Regions from separate parts of the Oxobacter pfennigii genome, predicted to be linked through region 2. Evidence: riboswitches for the same ligand, from Rfam matches in the RefSeq annotation. Region 2 holds a riboswitch; the other holds the start of a gene.
The links. Region 2 has a riboswitch for lysine ahead of OXPF_RS04500 (transporter substrate-binding domain-containing protein). Riboswitches for the same ligand answer to the same signal wherever they lie in the genome.
Positions count from the first base shown of each region.

Region 1 (4,437 bases), on a different contig from region 2:
TACTTCTATCTCTTATCTCCCATAAAGAACGCTGTCAATGTTCCCGGACCTGAATGAGAGCCTACAACGGGTCCTACATAATTTATCACTACATCCTTTACCTTTACTTCTTCAAGTACCAGTCTTTTTAAATATTCAGCTTCTTCAAGGCAGTCTCCGTGATTTATGAAAATAACCTGTTCCTCCGGGCTCACTATCATTTCCTTCAGCTTATCTGCCAAAGCCTTTATGGATTTTTTCCTTCCTTTTACCTTCGTTATGGGGATGAGCTTTCCTTCATCATTAACCTGAAGAATAGGCTTTATATCCAATATGGTGCCTACAAAAGCAGCAGTGCTTGATACCCTTCCTCCCCTTTTTAAATGATTTAAATCTTCAACGGTGAACCAATGAATGACCTTAAGCTTGTTCTTTTCTGCCCAGTCTGCAATTTCATCCTTTGAATGGCCTTTTTTCAGCATTTCAACGGCGTGATATACAAGAAGGCCTTCTCCGCCTGATGCACACAAGCTGTCTACTACTGTTATATCCGCACCAGGAATTTCCTCCATAACTGTTTCCCTGGCTATCTTGGCACTATTAACGCTTCCGCTCAATGCAGATGAAAAGCCTATGTACAATACTGATTTACTTTCATTGACATATTTTTTAAATATCTCAACAAAAGTAAATACATTAATCTGAGATGTGGAGGACATCTCACCTGCCCTAAGATTATCATAAAATTCTTTATAGCTTAATGTCTTGCCGAAATCATCTATATGCTCCTGACCTTTAAAATTGTATGCCATTCCTATGACGTGAATGTTGTTTTCTTCTACATAGCTTAATGGAAGGTCGCTGCAGGAATCTGTCAATATTACTGTCTGCATTTGAATCACACTCCTTTCATATCTTACATTATACTAAAAAATAATATAGTTTACCATTTTCTATTTCATATGAGATGGTATCCTTATCGTACAGATATGCTAAAAATGCCGACATAGAGGATAAGCACAAGTGAAAGCTTCTGTAACTTATCTTCATGTTGTTTAAAATGCATATCTCACCAAAAAGCTCTTCCTTTGTCAGGGGCTGATTAAGAAGCTCCTTTATATCGGTCAGATGCTTTTCTATATTCAGTTTATTCTTTATGGCCAAATCCTTCATTTCCCCGTTGCTGTATGCTTTTGAACCATGGCCTAAGATATAATAATCATATTCCAAATTACCTATACATTCAATGGTCTTAAGCTGTTCTTCTATATCAAAGAGAAAAGGGAAGGAATATTTAGAAATAATATCTTCACTGAAAATGCTGTCCCCTAAAAAGCATACCTTATCCGGAGTGCATATTCCTATCTGCCCTTGTGAATGGCCTTTAAGGCTTATTATCTCAAACTTTTCATCATTTATTTTATTTACACCCCAATCCAAGATATTATCGATATAACTTCCTTTGGATTTGGCATTCCTTTTATGAAGCTCTTTATTAGGATAGGCGCCGTATATATATGAGTGAAACATGTAATCATTTTCTATAAAAAGCTTTTCATCCTCTGATGTGTAAAAAATTGTGCCGGGATGATGTTCCCTGAAATATGCATTGCCTCCGGAATGGTCCGGGTGGTTGTGAGTGTTTACAATATATTTTGGTTTTATTCCGTTGTTTGATAATATCTGGTCAATTTTAGAAGCAACGTTATTATTTAATCCAGTATCAATCATGAGACAGTATTTGTTTTTATATATGTACAGGCCTACATTTGTGGGATTATCGATATAATATGTATTGCCGTTTATTTTAATCAATTCCATTTTTATTCACCAATTTCTTTCCTTAGTAGATTATATACTTTTATGACGAAATCTATATATATTCTATCATCAATGTATCATTCATATAATACTTCTTTTGTTTTTTGGTGAGAAGTCAAAATAAATGGAACTATTTTAATTGGCCAGGGTAGCATTTACTATGCAGCTTAGTGCCTTTGTTTTTTGTGGTATATTTGTCAAAGTAGGTTGACATGCCTTGTATGCTTTTGTTATAATAACATAAACTTAATAAGTACCTCATCATAGATGGTGGGGTAGAGGCGCGGAAAATATGAGTAATATAATGGAGGCCGGCAGCCGTTGAAATTATATGAAAGGATAACCGCCGAAGCATTCAGAATGCCTGTCTGTATGCTGGGCCTGTATCAAAGAGGTACGGGACTGTCACATATGGTTTCCCTTAAATTATATGTGGAGAGCTATCTTGCTTTAGGGATATGAGGTGCATATATTCATAGCATTTATACGGCAGCTATGGGTGTATTGTACACCTTTAGTTGTCTTTTATTTTAGAAACTTATTATAAAGACATTCGAACCGCTGCAAGTCCTAGTACCTGTAGAACCAGGGCATAAGTCATAACTCGCTGACGCTCAAACAATGACTTATGCTTACCTGCCCCTTCGTTAACAGGTACACAGACTTTCCGCAATGTTCTACTGTCTTTAAAATAAGTTCACTGGATCAATATTTCGTTATTATATAGAGGAGGTAAGGAAGAAAATGAAAAAAGCTAATGTTGCCGTAGTAGGAGCAACAGGAATGGTAGGAAGAAAGATGCTTCAGGTTTTGGAGGAAAGGGATTTCCCCATAGAAAATCTGTACATGTTTTCATCAAAGAAATCTGCCGGTCAGAAAATAGTATACTGCGGCAAGGAATACACAGTGGAGGAATTAACCGAGACCTCCTTTGACAGAGGTATTGATATAGCACTGTTTTCTGCAGGCGGCTCCACAAGCCTTCAGTTTGCGCCCATTGCTGCTTCAAAGGGAACTGTAGTAATAGATAACAGCAGTGCCTGGAGGATGGATGAAAGTGTTCCTTTGGTAGTTCCCGAAGTAAACCCAGAGGATATAAACTGGAACAAGGGAATAATAGCAAACCCCAACTGCTCGACAATACAGGCAGTTGTGGCATTAAAACCCCTTCACGATGCCTACGGAATAAAAAGGATTGTTTATTCAACATATCAGTCAGTATCAGGTGCCGGAGTTTCGGGATATTCTGATTTAGAGGGCGGCTACAAAGGCGATGCGCCAAAGAAATTCTTGTATCCAATAGCAGGAAACTGCCTGCCTCATATAGACAGCTTCTTAGAAAACGGATATACAAAAGAAGAAATGAAAATGGTAAATGAAACCAAGAAAATCCTTCACGATGATAGCTTAAGGATAACGGCAACAACTGTAAGGGTTCCTGTATTCTATAGCCACAGCGAATCCATAAACGTTGAATTCAATAAAGACTTTTCAGTTAATGAAGTTAAAGAGCTTTTAAAGAGGAGTCCTGGAATTGTTCTTCAGGATGACCCTGAAAAGAATGAATACCCAATGCCTTTATACACTGCAGATAAAGACGAAGTATATGTGGGCAGGATTAGAAGGGATGAAAGCTTAGACTACGGTTTGAACATGTGGGTAGTTGCAGACAACATAAGAAAAGGAGCTGCAACAAACGCAGTTCAGATAGCCCAGCTTTTCTTAAATAAATAGATATAAATTGAAAGGATGGATAATTATGAGTCTTTTTACAGGCTCCGGAGTAGCCATAATAACCCCTTTTACCGAAGATGGAGTTGACTTTAAAAAATTAGAAGAGCTTTTGGAATGGCATGTAGCCGAGAAGACTGACGCCATAATAGTATGCGGTACTACAGGCGAAGCCTCCACCATGAGCTTGGATGAAAGAAAAGCAGCAATAAAATTCACAATAGATGTTATAAATAAAAGAATACCTGTTATTGCAGGTACCGGCACAAACAACACAAAAGCTTCCGTTGAAATGAGCAAATGGGCGGACGAAAATGGTGCGGACGGGCTTTTGGTCATAACCCCCTACTACAACAAGACAACTCAGCGAGGCTGTATTGAACACTTCAAAGCAATAGCAAAGGAAGTTACAAAGCCCATAATAATATACAATGTTCCTTCCCGTACGGGCTTGAACATACTTCCGGAGACATTGTATGAACTTACAAAAGTTCCAAATATAGCTGCCGTAAAGGAAGCCAGCTCCGATATAGTTCAGATAACAAGAATTGCACAGCTTTGCGGCGATAAGCTTGACATATATTCGGGAAACGATGACCAGATTGTGCCCATACTTTCTATCGGAGGAAAGGGCGTAATATCCGTAGTTGCAAATATCCTGCCAAAAGACACTCATGATATGGTGGCAAAATACTTCGAAGGTGACTTAAAAGGCTCATTAGACTTACAGCTTAAGATGTTTGATGTTATTAAGGCATTGTTCATAGAAACAAACCCCATACCGGTAAAAGAGGCACTTAACCTCATGGGTAAAAATGTAGGTGAATTAAGACTTCCCCTTGTAAATATGTCGGAAAAGAATCTTGAAATATTAAAGAAGGAAATGATAGCTTACGGAATCAGCAT
Region 1 covers NZ_LKET01000016.1:118,610-123,046, reverse strand. The annotation lists gene OXPF_RS02220 (DegV family protein) at 6-872, opposite strand; gene OXPF_RS02215 (MBL fold metallo-hydrolase) at 901-1,800, opposite strand; lysine riboswitch at 2,069-2,251, shown strand; gene OXPF_RS02210 (aspartate-semialdehyde dehydrogenase) at 2,545-3,534, shown strand; gene dapA (4-hydroxy-tetrahydrodipicolinate synthase) at 3,560-4,437, shown strand, end outside.
Region 1: it holds a riboswitch for lysine, as region 2 does, so the genes downstream of both, OXPF_RS02210 (aspartate-semialdehyde dehydrogenase) here and OXPF_RS04500 (transporter substrate-binding domain-containing protein) in region 2, are expected to answer to the same signal.

Region 2 (4,437 bases):
GAGCCTGAAGGCCCGATGATGGCGACTACTTCTCCCTTTTTTACATTTACGTTTATATTTTCAAAGACTGTCAGCTGTCCGAATCTTTTAGTCAATTGCTGAGCTTCAATTATATTCATTTGACACCCCTCCTAAACATAAACTGCAAGCTTCTTCTCCAGTGCCGAAAATGCGCTGGTGAATAAAGTCGTCATAACAAGATACAATACTGCCGCACTGAAAAGCATTTCTGTATATTTGAATGTTGCTGATGAAATCTGCGTTGCCGTCCTCATGAGTTCTACCATGGCAATGGTGGATACAAGGGATGTGTCCTTTAACATTGCTATAAACTCATTTCCTACAGGAGGGAGTATGATTCTTATAGTCTGAGGGAGCACTATTTTGGTCATAGTCTGAAAATATGTGTATCCTAAGGCTTTTGACGCTTCAAACTGCCCCTTGTCAATTGCCAGGATTCCGCCTCTTATAATCTCCGCCATATAAGCCCCGCAGTTTAAACTCAATCCAACTACCGCTGCAGTAAATGGAGAAAAAGTTATTCCTAAAATAGGCAGAGCATAATAAAAGAAGAACAGCTGAAGTATTAATGGGGTGCCGCGAAAGACCCAGGTATAAAATGTCGCCAATAAATTTATTATCTTTATTTTTGATATCTTAAGCAATGCCAGTATTATGCCAAGAAATGTGCCGATAATTAATGTTACTACCGTAAGCTGTATGGTCATAATGCTGCCTTGAAGCAAAAACGGTAATTTACTAAGTATAAACTCTATATTCAAGTTTAGCCCCCCACGAAATAATTAGTACCATTGCATACCTCATTCAATTAATGCAGAATTGCTGCACTTAGCAGCAACTCTGCCAATTTATCTTCAGGCTTTACAATGGTACACGTTTTCTACTAGTTTTTATAATAATCTGAATTGAACCACTTCATAGAAATCTTTGAAAGTGTACCTTCGCTCTTTAATTCATCAATGGCTTTTTGCACAGCATCAATTAATGCTGTATCATCTTTCCTGAAACCGATACCGAATGGTTCTTCCACCATTTTTCCGGCTACAATGTACTTTTCAGGGTCTAAGGCAATGTAGTACCTTCCTACCTGGTCATCGGCTACAACAGCTTCAGTTCTTTTAGCCGACAAATCCTGCAGCGCTTCAGTTATTTTATCATATGATTTTATTTCTTTAACGCCTTCTACTGATTTTGCCGCATCTTCCCCTGTAGTACCAAGCTGAGCTCCTACAACCTTGCCTACCAAATCGTCACCTGATTTAATCGAAGTATTTTCTTTTAAAGTGATGATTACAGGACCGCCCTGAATGTATGGTTCGCTGAATCCTATTTCCAATTTCCTCTCATCAGTTATACTGAGTGAGGAAAGTATGAAGTCAAACTTTGCTGCCTGCAGTGAAGGTATTATTCCTTCCCAAGCTGTCGGAACCCATTCAACTTCCACGCCTAGCTTTTTACCCAATGCATTGCCGAAATCCACGTCAAAGCCTACAAGGGCGTTATTGTCATCCCTGTATTCCATTGGAGGATATGAATCGTCTACACCTATCATGATTTTTCCTGCTGTTTTTACCCTGTCAGGTAAAGCAGCTGCTATTGCATCGCTTTTCTTAACTGATGCAACGATATCTTCTGTCTGATTGCCTGAACCTGAATTTTGATTTGTGCATCCTGCCATAACGGCAAAGGACATTGCCACTGTAAGTAAAATCGCCAGTACCCTTTTCATAAAATTATCCATCCCTTCATTTTTATACATGGTCTATTTATCAAAAAATATAAAAACACCTAATTATAATAGGCGTTCATATACTCATAGGTATAGACCCGCACCCCCCTCGACCCATTTTTGAGATAGCGCACCACCCATGCAATGGTCAAATGCGTGGATGACAGTCCTGCATCTCTTCGATACAGTCCCAGCTGCAGACTTTGGATGTCTGAAACTTCGGCAGCGGTTCCTTTCCATATGTATCCTCGGCTTCCGGCCTCAGCATATGTACTATTAAACGCTGCTCCTCTACCTCACCTCTTTAAGGAGATGAGGTATAATTATTCTTTTTTATTTATTGAAGCATATAATTACAAAAAAGTCAATATAGCCTTTTATATTGACCTCTTTGCCCATTTTATTTTAATTTTTCAATTAATCTATATTAGAAGGTAAAATCCTTGTTTTTTCAACGTATTCTGCAGGGTTGGCACATCTATATCCCTTGGTTGGACATTGGAATTTATGGCAACATATGCTACGGCTCCCGCTGCTAATTATATATTATCATAAGTATATATATACAAAAAAATGAAAAGGCAAGGCATTTGCCTTGCCTTAAGTTCTTATTCTACATTACCAGTGGGATCTCATCTTCATGAATACTGCAGTTGCTATGCCTAAACCCAGCACACCTGCCATTATACCTACAGTACCCGGACCATGAACTGATTTCATCATTCTTCTGCGGTTCATCATAAAATCCACTCTCCTTATATTGGTGTAGAATATGACTCGTTATTATAGTTAGCCAATAACATGATAGCTATTCATTATTTTACTTTAAGTTTTATTGCCTCTCTTACTTTTTCAACGATGTTTTTTGCGGTAAGGCCGTACATTTCTAAAAGGGCAGCCGGTTTTCCCGAGCGGCCGAATTTATCTTCCACTCCTACCCTTTTTACAGGCACGGGATAGCTTTCTGCAACCACCTCAGCAACAGCGCTGCCTAAGCCTCCCAATATATTATGCTCTTCTGCCGTAACTATGGCCCCCGTTTCTTTTGCAGCTTTGATTATTATTTCCTTATCTATGGGCTTAATGGTATGAATATTTATAACGCGTAGGTCTATTCCTTCATTTTTAAGCTCTTCCTTAGCTTTCAATGCTTCATGGACCATAAGCCCTGTTGCAATCACCGCTGCGTCGTTTCCGTCTGCAAGCATTACACCCCTGCCCAGTTCAAAGTTGTATTGTGATTCATCGAATATGACGGGTACACCCAATCTTCCGAACCTTAAATAAACAGGGCCATTATGCTTTATGGCGGCTTCCACTGCTGCCCTTGCTTCTACTGCATCGGCGGGATTTATGACAACCATATTTGGTATGGTTCGCATTATTCCAATATCCTCCAAGCATTGATGGGTGGCACCGTCTTCGCCTACGGTTATGCCTGCGTGGGTGGCGCCTATTTTTACATTGAGGTTGGGATATCCTATGGAATTTCTCACCTGTTCAAATGCCCTTCCGGCGGCAAACATTGCAAAGGTGCTTGCAAATACCACTTTGCCGCAGCTTGCAATGCCTGCAGCAATGGACATCATGTTGGACTCTGCTATACCTGCATTTAAAAACCTTTCAGGAAATTTCTTTTTGAAAGTATCGGTTTTCGTTGATTTTGATAAATCGGCATCCAATACTACTATTTCATATTTATCTCCGAATTCTGCCAAAGCTTTGCCGTATGCTTCTCTTGTCGCTATATTATCTGCCATTTATTTCACCCCCAGGCTTTCAAGGTATGCATCAAGCTCTTTTATTGCCTGTTCATACTGTTCTTTATTAGGAGCAGAACCATGCCAGGAAGCCTGGTTTTCCATAAAGGATACTCCCTTGCCTTTTATAGTTGTTGCAATTATTGCTGTAGGTTTGCCTTTTACTTGTGCTGCCTTCACTGCAGCATTTTTAATTTCTTCTATATCATGGCCGTTTATCTTGATTACGTTCCATCCAAAGGCTGCGAATTTTTCATCAATGGGCATTGGTGACATGACCTCAGATACGTGTCCGTCTATCTGCAGGCCGTTGAAATCTATAAAGGCTGTAAGGTTATCAAGCTTATAGTGAGCGGCAAACATAGCTGCTTCCCACACCTGTCCTTCTTCAAGCTCTCCGTCTCCGACAATTGCATATACTCTGTAATTCTTGTCAAATATCTTGGCATTCACCGCCATACCGCATGCTGCTGAAATTCCCTGTCCTAAGGAACCGGTAGACATATCCACACCGGGAACGCACTTCATATCGGGATGGCCTTGAAGTATGCTGTCAATATGCCTGAAAGTCTTTATAAGATCCTTTGAGAAAAATCCCTTTTCTGCCAATGCCCCGTAAAGGGCGGGACTGCAATGGCCTTTTGAAAGTACAAGCCTGTCTCTGTCTTCCCACTTAGGGTTATTGGCATCTACCTTCATTAAGTCAAAGTATAAAACCGATAGTACATCTGCTATTGAAAGTGAGCCTCCGGGATGCCCGGAACTTGCACTGTATACTGCCTCGATTGAATGCTTTCTTATTTTTGTTGCGGTAATCAACAAATCTTTTATTTTACCCTGCTCCATAGTTTAATACCTCCAATAATGGACATCTTAAGTGCTGCGTCCAGCAAAGACTGTTCAATTGTATAGTTTTTCCCCAAATAA
Region 2 covers NZ_LKET01000021.1:290,400-294,836, reverse strand. The annotation lists gene OXPF_RS04510 (amino acid ABC transporter ATP-binding protein) at 1-119, opposite strand, end outside; gene OXPF_RS04505 (amino acid ABC transporter permease) at 132-782, opposite strand; gene OXPF_RS04500 (transporter substrate-binding domain-containing protein) at 905-1,750, opposite strand; lysine riboswitch at 1,869-2,052, opposite strand; gene OXPF_RS23310 (hypothetical protein) at 2,369-2,491, opposite strand; gene OXPF_RS04490 (transketolase family protein) at 2,566-3,510, opposite strand; gene OXPF_RS04485 (transketolase) at 3,511-4,356, opposite strand.